DNA from 3 places in the Pseudomonas sp. LS44 genome. Region 3 is predicted to be linked to each of the others. Evidence: predicted binding sites of a transcription regulator. Region 3 holds the regulator's gene; each other region holds the start of a gene.
What was found. The regulator sigma-54, encoded in region 3, starts transcription at its own class of promoters, with help from an activator protein. The targets are predictions, from matches to a motif close to ANTGGCATNNANNTTGCTNT.

Region 1: a site for sigma-54 is predicted at 2,545-2,564, ahead of glnK (P-II family nitrogen regulator). Genes of this name have one in related genera too.
Region 2: a site for sigma-54 is predicted at 1,756-1,775, ahead of flgB (flagellar basal body rod protein FlgB). Genes of this name have one in related genera too.

What each region holds. Positions count from the first base shown of each region.
Region 1 covers NZ_CP102830.1:4,284,427-4,288,550, forward strand. Annotated here, with positions in the region: gene NVV93_RS19270 (secondary thiamine-phosphate synthase enzyme YjbQ) at 69-494, opposite strand; gene NVV93_RS19275 (ammonium transporter) at 659-1,978, opposite strand; gene glnK (P-II family nitrogen regulator) at 2,015-2,353, opposite strand; gene NVV93_RS19285 (accessory factor UbiK family protein) at 2,746-3,006, shown strand; gene NVV93_RS19290 (YifB family Mg chelatase-like AAA ATPase) at 3,138-4,124, shown strand, end outside.
Region 2 covers NZ_CP102830.1:2,770,402-2,774,525, reverse strand. Annotated here, with positions in the region: gene NVV93_RS12320 (chemotaxis protein CheV) at 1-572, shown strand, start outside; gene cheR (protein-glutamate O-methyltransferase CheR) at 617-1,444, shown strand; gene flgB (flagellar basal body rod protein FlgB) at 1,824-2,231, shown strand; gene flgC (flagellar basal body rod protein FlgC) at 2,246-2,695, shown strand; gene flgD (flagellar hook assembly protein FlgD) at 2,858-3,535, shown strand; gene NVV93_RS12295 (flagellar hook protein FlgE) at 3,591-4,124, shown strand, end outside.
Region 3 covers NZ_CP102830.1:893,424-897,547, forward strand. Annotated here, with positions in the region: gene NVV93_RS03940 (HPr family phosphocarrier protein) at 1-151, opposite strand, end outside; gene rapZ (RNase adapter RapZ) at 166-1,020, opposite strand; gene ptsN (PTS IIA-like nitrogen regulatory protein PtsN) at 1,034-1,498, opposite strand; gene hpf (ribosome hibernation-promoting factor, HPF/YfiA family) at 1,513-1,821, opposite strand; gene NVV93_RS03960 (RNA polymerase factor sigma-54) at 1,903-3,411, opposite strand; gene lptB (LPS export ABC transporter ATP-binding protein) at 3,550-4,124, opposite strand, start outside.

The DNA of each region.
Region 1 (4,124 bases), 1.1 Mb from region 3:
TCAGCCCTTGCGAAAAGCAGGTTAGTTATAGACCAGCTACGTACGCTATAGAACGTCGCCGGAAAAATTCAAATTGCCTCGCCATGTAGCGTGGCAAGAATCTGGCGCCCGCTCGCGTGATCGCGATGCTCGCCCAGATAGATTCCTTGCCAGGTTCCTAGCGCCAGGCGCCCACCGCTGATCGGCAGACTCAACTGGCAGCCCAACAGGCTGGCTTTGAAGTGCGCCGGCAAATCGTCCGGACCTTCGTCATCATGTTCGTAATCGCTGGCCTGTTGCGGTGCCAGGCGATTGAAGAATCGCTCGAAATCACGGCGTACCGCTGGATCAGCATTCTCGTTGACCGTCAGCGAAGCCGAGGTATGGCGCAACCACAGGTGCAACAGACCGATTCGACAGACATGCAGTTCCGAAAGTGCCGCCGTTATTTCTTCGGTGATCAGATGAAAGCCGCGCGAGCGCGGCGGCAAGTGGATCAAGCGCTGCTGCCACATACCGTCCTCCACTTCGCGCGCATTCTAGCGCGCCGCCGGAAAAAGCAAAGAGCCGCATACCAGAGCTTTGGATTTGATCAAGTTCAGTTCGGCATTGCCTGAGCGCTTGCCATAAAATGCAAAACGCCCGGCATGAGCCGGGCGCTTTGGACGAGCCGCGAACCTTACAGGTTGTAGCCACGCTCGTTGTGCTGAGCGAGGTCGAGACCGACGGTTTCTTCTTCTTCGTTAACCCGCAGCCCCATCACCAGATCCAGCACCTTGAGGATCACGAAGGTGACGATGGCGGTGTAGACCACGGTGAAGGCCACGCCTTTGAACTGGATGAACACTTGCGCGCCGATGTCGGTCACGGTGCCGAAGCCGCCCAGGGCCGGTGCCGCGAACACGCCAGTCAGCAGCGCGCCGATGATGCCACCGATACCGTGGACGCCGAAGGCATCCAGGGAGTCGTCGTAGCCCAGCTTGCGCTTCAGGCTGGTGGCGCAGAAGTAGCAGATCACGCCTGCAGCCAGACCGATCACCAGGGCGCCCATCGGGCCGACAGTACCAGCCGCCGGGGTGATGGCGACCAGACCGGCGACCACACCGGAGGCGATGCCCAGGGCGCTCGGCTTACCGTGGGTGACCCACTCGGCAAACATCCAGCCCAAAGCGGCAGCAGCAGTGGCGATCTGAGTAACCAGCATGGCCATGCCGGCGGTGCCGTTGGCAGCGACCGCGGAGCCGGCATTGAAGCCGAACCAGCCGATCCACAGCATGGCGGCGCCGATCAGGGTGAAACCGAGGTTGTGCGGGGCCATCGGGGTGGTCGGGTAGCCTTTACGCTTGCCCAGCACCAGGCAGGCCACCAGACCGGCGATACCAGCGTTGATGTGCACCACGGTGCCGCCGGCGAAGTCCAGCACGCCCCAGTCCCACATCAGGCCGCCGTTGCCGGACCAGACCATGTGCGCGATCGGTGCATAGACCAGGGTGAACCACACGGCCATGAAGATCAGCATGGCGGAGAACTTCATGCGCTCGGCGAAGGCACCGACGATCAGCGCCGGGGTGATGATGGCGAAGGTCATCTGGAAGACGATGAACACGCTTTCCGGGAAGGCCATGGTCAGGCTGGCCGGAGTCAGGCCGGCGAGGAACGCCTTGCCGAAACCGCCGACGAAGGAGTTGAAGTTAACGACGCCCTGCTCCATGCCAGTGGTATCGAACGCGATGCTGTAGCCATAGATGACCCACAGGACACTGATCAGACCGGTGATGGCGAAGCACTGCATCATTACCGACAGAATATTCTTGGAACGCACCATGCCGCCGTAGAACAGCGCCAGGCCGGGGATAGTCATGAACAGGACAAGAGCGGTGGCCGTGAGCATCCACGCGGTATCACCGCTATTTAGCACAACCTCGTCGGCGGCCATGGCCAGGCCGGGGGTAACGAGGGACAACAGGGCTCCTAGCCCTGCGAATTTACGCAGAGTCATATTGTTTTCTCCTGGGGCGTTGGGTTCGGCGGCTTTTTAGATTGCGTCTGTGCCGGTTTCGCCGGTACGGATACGAATGGCCTGTTCCAGATTGACCACGAAGATCTTGCCGTCACCGATCTTGCCGGTGTTGGCCGCCTTGGTGATGGCCTCGATCACGCGATCGAGTTGATCGTCGGCAATCGCCACATCGATCTTTACCTTAGGCAGGAAATCAACAACGTATTCGGCGCCGCGATACAACTCGGTGTGGCCCTTCTGACGCCCGAAGCCTTTGACTTCAGTGACAGTGATGCCTTGCACGCCGATCTCGGACAACGACTCACGCACGTCGTCGAGCTTGAACGGCTTGATGATGGCAGTGACTAGCTTCATGAAACTTTCTCCCGTTTTTGGTGGACTCGCCCCAGGAAAAACGAACCCGGTTCAAGTCTAAGCGCAGTGTCTGGCTTTGTAACGCGTCGGGCGCCCAGTTCGGCCACTCCAACAACAACCAATCGTTATGGGCGAAACAACTCCCCGTTTCACCTTTCCCGATCTGCATCGGTGCATGCGTCACAGGCGACTAAGCAGAAACCTTGCCAGCTCGACAAAAAAGAAGCTTTTCAGTTGTTTAGCGCAGATTCATAGGTTTGACGCGGGTATACGGCTATGTTTACCGCACAACAATGGTGCGACCACTCCCCTCTAGTTGCTCCTTAACCGTGCGCAAAAAGCCGCATCAGGGCACGTGCTACACTGCGCCGCTCGCCACCGGAGCCGCGCGCATGCTGCCACCCAAAGCCTTTCTCGATGCCCTCGCTAGCCAAGCCGCCCGGCTGTTCAGCAGTGAAGGCCCACTTCCCCACACCGAGATCGAAAGCCAGTTCAAGGCCTTACTGCAAAGTGCCTTCAGCAAACTGGATTTGGTCAGCCGCGACGAATTCGATAGTCAAATGGCCGTTCTGGCGCGCACCCGTAGTCGCCTGGAAGCCTTGGAAGCGAAAGTTGCCGAGTTGGAAGCCAAGCAGAATCCGCCCGCCAGCTGATCGCTTGCTCGGCGCAGGAGCCGCGCTCGGGTAACCGCGACAGGTATTGAGCGACACCGATTCAATGCTGCGTAGACGCGCAGTAGCTACCTATCCGCCGGCCCGCCGGCGGGACCGATCAAGGAGTGATCATGTCCCTGGCTATTGTTCACAGCCGTGCCCTGGTGGGCGTCGAAGCGCCCGCCGTCAGCGTCGAAGCCCATTTGGCCAACGGCTTGCCGTCGCTGGCCCTGGTCGGCCTGCCGGAAACCAGCGTGAAGGAAAGCAAGGACCGCGTGCGCAGCGCGATCCTCAACTCCGGCTTCGATTTCCCGCCCCGCCGCATCACCCTCAACCTGGCTCCTGCCGACCTGCCCAAAGACGGTGGACGTTTCGATTTGGCCATCGCCCTCGGGATTCTCGCCGCCAGCGGCCAGGTGCCTGGCGAGGCGCTTGGCGAGCTCGAGTGTCTTGGCGAACTGGCGCTGTCCGGCGCGGTACGCGCAGTCCAGGGCGTGCTGCCGGCGGCGCTGGCCGCGCGCGCGGCGGGGCACACGCTGATCGTGCCGCGGGCGAATGCCGAGGAAGCCAGCCTGGCCTCGGGTCTCAAGGTGCTGGCCGTCGACCACCTGTTGGAACTCGCCGCACACCTCAATGGCAGCCAGCCGCTAATGCCCTATCAGGCCCAGGGCCTGCTGCGGCGCACCCCGCCGTATCCGGACCTGGCCGAAGTGCAGGGCCAGCACTCGGCCAAGCGCGCCCTGTTGGTCGCCGCCAGTGGCGGGCATAACCTGCTGCTCAGCGGCCCGCCCGGCACCGGCAAAACCCTGTTGGCCAGTCGCCTGCCCGGGCTGCTGCCGCCCCTCGATGAAGCTGAAGCGCTGGAGGTCGCGGCGATTCATTCGGTGGCCAGCCATGCCCCGCTGGAAGCCTGGCCGCAGCGACCGTTTCGTCAGCCGCACCACAGCGCCTCCGGCCCGGCCCTGGTCGGCGGGGGCAGCCGGCCGCAGCCGGGGGAAATCACCCTGGCGCACCAAGGCGTATTGTTTCTCGACGAATTGCCGGAATTCGATCGCAAGGTGCTCGAGGTCCTGCGCGAACCCATGGAGTCCGGCCACATCGTCATCGCCCGGGCGCGC
Region 2 (4,124 bases), 1.9 Mb from region 3:
TGCCGCCGCCCAAAGGCACGGGCCGCGATCACTACCTGACCGCCGTCACCCGTCTGGATCAGCAATTGGTGGAAATCATCGACGTGGAGAAGATCCTCGCCGAAGTAGCGCCGACCTCTGAGCATATTTCCGCGGGCATCATCGACCAGGAAACCCAGAGCAAGGCGCCGAGCAAGCGGGTCCTGATCGTCGACGACTCGTCGGTGGCGCGTAAGCAGGTGATGCGTTGCCTGCAAACGGTGGGCGTTGAGGTCGTTGCGCTGAATGATGGCCGCGAGGCGCTGGAATACTTGCGCGCTATGGTCGACGAAGGTCGGCTACCCGAGGAAGAGCTATTGATGTTGATCTCCGACATCGAGATGCCGGAGATGGATGGCTACACCCTGACGGCAGAAATTCGCCACGACCCGCGCATGCAGAAGCTGCATATCCTCCTGCATACTTCGCTTTCCGGGGTATTCAACCAAGCCATGGTGAAGAAGGTCGGCGCGGACGATTTCCTCGCCAAATTCCGCCCCGACGATTTGGCGTCGCGGGTGGTTGAACGCATCAAGGTAGCGGATGAAAGCTGAAGGTCTGGCTTTCGGAGATAAGTATGTTTGGTAAGGCGGCCTCAGTGTCTTCAGGTAATGTGGATTTCGAACAGTTCCGGATTTTTCTGGAAAAAGCCTGCGGCATTTTGTTGGGCAGCAATAAGCAGTATCTGGTGTCCAGTCGGCTGAACAAGCTGATGGAGCAGCACAGCATCAAGAGCCTCGGCGAACTGGTGCAGCGTATGGAGGGGCAGCCCCGCAGCGGGCTGCGTGAGCTGGTGGTGGACGCCATGACCACCAACGAAACCCTGTGGTTTCGCGATACCTATCCGTTTGACGTACTGAAAAGCCGCGTTCTGCCGGAGCTGCTGAAGACCAATCCTACCCAACGGCTGCGCATTTGGTCGGCGGCCGCCTCGTCGGGGCAGGAGCCGTATTCGTTGTCCATGGCGATCGATGAGTTCGAGCGCAGCAACCTTGGGCAGCTGCGCGGCGGCGCGCAGATTCTCGGCACCGATCTGTCCAGCTCGATGCTGCAAGCCTGTAAGACCGGCGAGTACGACAGCTTGGCGATTGGCCGGGGCTTGTCGCAGGAGCGTTTGCAGCGGTACTTCGACAACACTGCGCCTGGGCGCTGGGCGGTCAAGCCGGCGATCCGCAATCGGGTCGAGTTCCGCCCGCTCAACCTGCTCGACAGCTATGCGGTGCTGGGCAAGTTCGACATCGTGTTCTGCCGCAACGTGCTGATTTACTTTTCCGCGGAAGTGAAGAAGGACATCCTGCTGCGCATTCATGCCACGCTGAAGCCGGGCGGCTATCTGTTCCTCGGTGCATCGGAAGCGCTGAACGGCTTGCCGGATCATTACCAGATGGTCCAGTGCAGCCCGGGGATCATCTACAAGGTGAAGTGATTCGTACGTACATATAGAAGGAGGCCTAGGCCTCCTTTTTTTCGCCCCGGATTTCATCCGGGCTACGGTGCTGTGTAGGAGCGAATTCATTCGCGAACAGGGGCAACTCGAGCGGCCCCATCGCAAATGAATTCGCTCCTACAGATCCGTAGATGGGTTGAGCGAAGCGATACCCATCGCCGCGCCGTGATCGGCACAGGGGCGGCAATGCTCGCTGTCGAGCTTGCCGGGAGGCGGAAAAGGCTTGCCGCTTGATGCGGCAATGCACCAGTAATATCTATCTATATCATTGAAAAATAAGCAAAAAATAAAATGGCACGCGCCTTGCTATATCTCTGGCAGGAAAACCAGATAAGCCACTTGGCAAGGTTCGTTGACCATGAGCATCAGTTTCGACAAAGCCCTCGGGATTCATGAAAAAGCACTCGGCTTCCGCGCCCAGCGCGCCGAAGTGCTGGCCAACAACATCGCCAATGCCGACACGCCGAATTACAAGGCGCGTGATCTGGATTTCGCTTCGGTGCTCGCTGAGCAAAGCGAGAAGACCCAGCGCGGCACCTTTCAGCTGAATCGCACCAACAGCCAGCACATCGACGCGCAGGGCATCGGCATGGCCGACGCTGCGCTGCAGTACCGCACGCCGATGCAGCCGTCGATCGACCAGAACACTGTGGACGCGCAGCTCGAGCAAGCCAATTACGCGGAAAACTCGGTGCAGTTCCAATCCAGCTTCACGCTGCTCAACAGCAAGTTCAAAGGGCTGATCACCGCCCTGCGCGGCGAATAAGGGAGACCTCTGCCATGTCACTAGCCAGTGTTTTCAATATCGCCGGAACCGGCATGAGCGCCCAGAGCACTCGCCTGAACACCATTTCCAGCAACATCGCCAACGCCGAGAGCGTGTCGTCCAGCGTCGATCAGACCTACCGCGCCCGCCATCCGGTGTTTGCCACCATGTTCCAGAGCTCGCTGAGCGGCAGCGGCGACCGTGGCTCGCTGTTCGCCGACCAGGACCAGTCCGGTGCCGGCGTGCAGGTGCTCGGCGTGATCGAAGACCAGAGCACCCTGACGCCGCGCTACGAGCCGAAGCATCCGGCTGCCGACGACAACGGCTACGTCTATTACCCGAACGTCAACGTGGTCGAGGAGATGGCTGACATGATTTCTGCCAGCCGTGCCTTCCAGACCAATACCGAAATGATGAACACCGCCAAGCAGATGATGCAAAAAGTCCTGACCCTGGGTCAGTAACAGGCCGTTGAAAAATGTAGGCGAGGCAGCCGAGACAAGGCAAAAACGGCCGAAAAAGCGCAGTTTACGTGTTGTAAATGAGCATTTTGAGGCCGTTTTTAACGCCGTATCGGCAACGTAGGTAGTTTTCCAACGGCCTGGTAAGGCGCACGAGGAAGAATCATGAGCACAGATGGCGTAAGCGGTGTCGGCAGTTCGGCGCTGGACCAGTACCAGATCAAGAGCGAAACCAAGTCCAAGGAACTCGGCAAGAACGAGTTTCTCAATCTGCTGGTGGCGCAGCTGAACAACCAGAACCCGCTGGAGCCGCAAGGCAACGGCGAGTTCATCGCCCAACTGGCGCAGTTCAGCCAGGTGGAGGGCGTGGAGAAGCTCAACGACAGCATGAGTTCGTTGCTCTCCGGCTACCAGTCCTCGCAGGCGCTGCAGGCATCCTCGCTGGTCGGCCGCAAGGTGATCGTGCCGAGCGACAAGGCTGTGGTCGATACCAGCGAGACCTTCAAGGCCAGCGCGGTGTTGCCGGTTTCCAGCAGCAACGTCTACGTCAACGTCTACGACAGCGCCGGCACGGTAGTGAACCGCGTCAACCTTGGTCAGCAGGAGGCCGGCAATGTCAGCTTCATGTGGGACGGCAAGGATTCGAACGGCAATATTTTGCCGCCCGGCACCTACAAGTTCGAAGCGCAGGCGGTTTACGGCACCGAAACCAAGGGGCTGTACACCATGCTGCCGGCCAACGTCGACAGCGTCACCCTGGCCCAGAACGGCGGCGAATTGATGCTCAACCTGGCGGGAATCGGCAGCGTTGCGCTCTCCCAGGTCCAGGTCATCGGTCAGTAATTCACAGAATCAGCGTTTGCTGGAGTCGCCGGACTTACCGGCCAAGGAGTCTTGAATGGCGTTCAATATCGGTCTCAGCGGTCTGCGGGCTGCCACCAGTGACCTCAACGTTACCGGCAACAACATCGCCAACGCCGGCACGGCGGGCTTTAAGCAGTCGCGCGCGGAATTCGCTGACGTGTATGCCGCCTCGGTACTCGGCACCGGGTCCAACCCGCAGGGCAGCGGCGTGCTGCTCGCCAACGTGTCGCAGCTGTTCAACCAGGGCAACATCAACTACACGCAGAACGCCCTGGACCTGGCCATCAACGGCAACGGTTTCTTCGTCACCAGCAATGGCGGCGACGTCGGCTATACCCGGGCTGGCTACTTCGGTACCGACCGCGACGGCTATGTGACCAACAACTTCGGCTATCGCCTGCAGGGCAATACCGTCGACGGCAATGGCAATATCCAGAGCGGCGTGGTGGGCGATCTGCGTATCGAAACCTCCAACCAGGCGCCGAAAGCCAGCAGCCGCTTGACCCAGAACTTCAACCTGAACTCCGCGCAGGCTTCGCCGGCGACCTGGCAGGCGGCCAGTGACGCA
Region 3 (4,124 bases):
CCGCCATAATGCTTTTTCCATCGATGCAGCTTTCGGCGTTGCGGCCGATGCGCACCGTGCAAGGAAAACGTCCTGCCACGCCGACAAACTTGGCGGCAGCGCGGGCATGCAGGCCGAGCTTGTTGATGATGGTGATCTCACAGACGGGCATCGCGGCAAAAATCCTTAGCTAAGGTCGCGGTGGCGAACCTGAACGTTCTTCAGATGTTGGAGTGACTGACCGAGGCGTTCGGCCAGATAGACCGAGCGGTGGTGACCACCGGTGCAGCCGATGGCGATTGTCACATAGGCACGGTTGCTGGCGGCAAAACGCGGCAGCCATTTGGTCAGGTAGGCGTAGATATCCTGATACATCTCTTCCACATCGGGCTGCGCGCTGAGGTAGTCGATGACTTCCTGCTCAAGTCCGGAGTGCTCACGCAGCTCTGGCTTCCAATAGGGATTGGGCAGGCAGCGCACATCGAACACCAGATCGGCATCGACCGGCATGCCGCGCTTGAAGCCGAAAGACTCGACCAGAAAGGCGGTGCCGGGCTCAGGTTTGTTCAGCAGGCGCAGCTTTAGGCTGTCGCGCAACTGATAAAGGTTGAGGTGGCTGGTATCGATGCGCAGATCGGCGAGGTCGGCAATCGGCCCGAGCAATGTGGACTCATCGGCGATCGCCTCTGCGAGTGGGCGGCGCTCGTTGGTTAGCGGGTGACGGCGACGGGTTTCCGAGAAGCGCTTGAGCAGTACCTCCTCGTCGGCATCCAAATACAGCACGTCGCAATTGATAAACCGGGCGCGGACTTCGTTCAGCAGCTCCGGGAAGCGCTCGAGTTGGCTGGGCAAGTTGCGCGCATCTATGGATACCGCGACCAGCGGCTCGATCAATTCGGTATGCAACAACGAGCGCTCGGCAAGCTCGGGAAGCAACCCGGCGGGAAGATTGTCGATGCAATAGAAACCGTTGTCCTCAAGGACATCGAGGGCGGTGCTCTTGCCTGAGCCGGAGCGGCCGCTGACGATGATCAAGCGCATGAGGAGGGCTTCCTTAGGAACCGTTCTGAACGTCTACAACCACTTGGTATAGGTTGTCGCTACTTTGCGCATGACGCAGACGCTCACGTACTTCGTTGCGATCGAGCATGCTGGCGATCTGCCGCAGCAATTCGAGGTGTTCGTCGGTAGCCGCTTCCGGTACCAGCAGTACAAATAGCAAGTCGACTGGGGCGCCATCGATGGCGTCGAAATCGACTGATGCTTCCAGGCGCAATACCGCGCTGATCGGAGCAGTACAGCCTGGCAACCGGCAATGGGGAATGGCGATGCCGTTACCGAAGCCGGTGGAGCCGAGTTTTTCACGGGCCACCAGACTTTCAAAGATGTCCTGGCCATCGAGGTCGGGCAGTTCGCGAGCGACCAGGTTGGCGATTTGTTCCAGTACGCGTTTTTTACTGCCACCCGGCACGTTCACCAGGGAACGGCCGGGGGTCAGGATGTTTTCAAGTCGAATCATGGGAAGGAAGGTTATTAGCGAGCCGTAGCGCCTTGCAGGCGACCTAGCTGCTTCTCCTTATATTTGATGAGTTGGCGATCGAGCTTATCGGTAAGCAGATCGATCGCGGCGTACATGTCTTCGTGTTCGGCGTTGGCGACGATTTCGCCGCCGGCGATGTGCAGAGTCGCTTCGATTTTCTGTTTGAGCTTCTCGACCTCCATGATGACCTGCACATTGGTGATCTTGTCGAAGTGGCGCTCCAATCGTCCGAGTTTCTCGGCGACATAGTCGCGCATGGCGTCGGTCACATCCAGTTGATGTCCACTGATGTTGACTTGCATACCGCGTTCTCCTTATTGCCGTGTGTAAGAACAGGCTAACGGGCCTGTAACCGGAACACTTTGGCTTGGATCAATGTTCCGTCACATCAGTCGCTTGCGTTCGCTGGAGGGGGCTATTCCGAGGGATTCACGGTATTTGGCGACGGTGCGACGGGCCACTTGAATGCCCTGTGCTTCCAGTAAACCAGCGATCTTGCTGTCGCTCAACGGCTTTTTCGCATTTTCCGCGGCGACCAGTTTTTTGATGATTGCGCGGATCGCGGTAGACGAGCATTCGCCGCCTTCGGAGGTACTGACGTGGCTGGAGAAGAAATATTTCAGCTCGTAAATACCGCGTGGGGTATGCATGAATTTCTGTGTGGTGACCCGTGAAATGGTCGATTCATGCATGCCAACGGCTTCGGCGATGTCGTGCAGAACCAGCGGTTTCATCGCTTCGTCGCCATAGTCGAGGAAGCCGCGTTGATGTTCGACGATCTGCGTGGCGACCTTCATCAGCGTTTCGTTGCGGCTTTGCAGGCTCTTGATAAACCAGCGCGCTTCCTGCAACTGATTGCGCATGAAGGTGTTGTCGGCACTAGCGTCGGCGCGTTTCACGAAGCCGGCGTATTGCGGGTTGACCCGCAAGCGCGGCATGGCTTCCTGGTTGAGCTCCACCAGCCAGCGATCGTTGTGTTTGCGCACGATGACATCCGGCACCACATATTCCGGCTCACTCGATTCGATCTGCGAGCCCGGGCGCGGATTAAGGCTTTGAATCAGTTCGATGATTTGGCGCAGCTCGTCTTCTTTCAAGCGCATGCGACGCATCAGTTGGCTGTAATCGCGCCCCCCGAGCAGATCGAGATAGTCGCTCGCCAGGCGTTGAGCCTCGCTCAGCCAGGGGGTCTTTGCTGGCAGCTGGCGCAATTGCAGCAGCAGGCATTCGCTGAGGTCGCGTGCACCGATGCCGGCGGGTTCGAACTGCTGGATGCGGTGCAGCACCGCTTCGATTTCATCGAGTTCGATATCCAGTTCCGGATCGAAGGCTTCCAGCACTTCCTGCAGGGTTTCGTCCAGATAACCCTGATTGTTGATGCAATCGATCAGGGTAACGGCGATCAGGCGATCTTTATCGGACATCGGCGCCAGGTTGAGCTGCCAGAGCAGGTGGGTCTGCAGGCTCTCGCCGGATGAGGTGCGGGTGGTGAAATCCCACTCGTCATCATCGTTGCTGGGCAGGCTGCTGGCGCTCGTCTGGTAGACATCTTCCCAGGCGGTATCGACGGGCAACTCGCTGGGTATGCGTTCGTTCCACTCGCCTTCTTCGAGATTCTCGGGCGACGAGTTGGTTTCCTGATAGCTGGTTTCGCTAAACGATTCGGCCTGTTCCGGCGTGGAATTCTGAGTGTCAGCGCCATTGGCCAGCGGATCGGTGTTGTCGAAATCCTCGCCTTCTTCCTGGCGCTCCAGCATCGGGTTGGATTCCAGAGCTTCCTGAATCTCTTGCTGGAGATCCAGGGTGGATAGCTGGAGGAGGCGGATGGCCTGTTGCAGCTGCGGTGTCATCGTCAGCTGCTGGCCCATCTTAAGGACTAGCGATGGTTTCATGGCAGGGGCTTAGTACCTTGTTCGCCGGCGCAGGGCGCCATCCACTACAGGGCGCGAGGCGCCGTTAGGAAGCAAATTATATGCCCAAGCTTTGGGTGTTTTTCTAGTCCGTTGTTTGCTTCCCGGTAATTTGCCGCGTTACAGGCGGAATTCATGCCCCAGGTAGACTTCCTTGACCAACTGGTTGGCCAGGATCGTCTCGGCATCGCCCTCGGCGATCAATTGGCCGTCATTGACAATGTAGGCGGTTTCGCAGATGTCCAAAGTCTCGCGCACGTTGTGATCGGTGATCAAAACGCCAATGCCTTTGGCTTTAAGGTGATGAATGATTTGCTTGATGTCGCCTACCGAAATGGGGTCGACCCCGGCGAACGGTTCATCGAGCAGGATGAATTTCGGTGCGGTGGCCAGCGCTCGGGCGATTTCCACCCGGCGGCGCTCGCCACCAGACAGGCTCATGCCGAGGTTGTCGCGGATATGGCTGATATGGAATTCCTGCAGCAGGCTTTCCAGCTCTTTGCGGCGTCCGGCGCGGTCGAGTTCCTGGCGAGTTTCGAGGATCGCCATGATGTTGTCGGCAACCGACAGCTTGCGAAAAATTGATGCTTCCTGCGGCAGATAGCCAATACCGGCGCGAGCGCGACCGTGCATCGGCAGGTGCGTGACGTCTTGTTGGTCGATGCGCACGCGGCCCTGATCAGCGCCCACCAGGC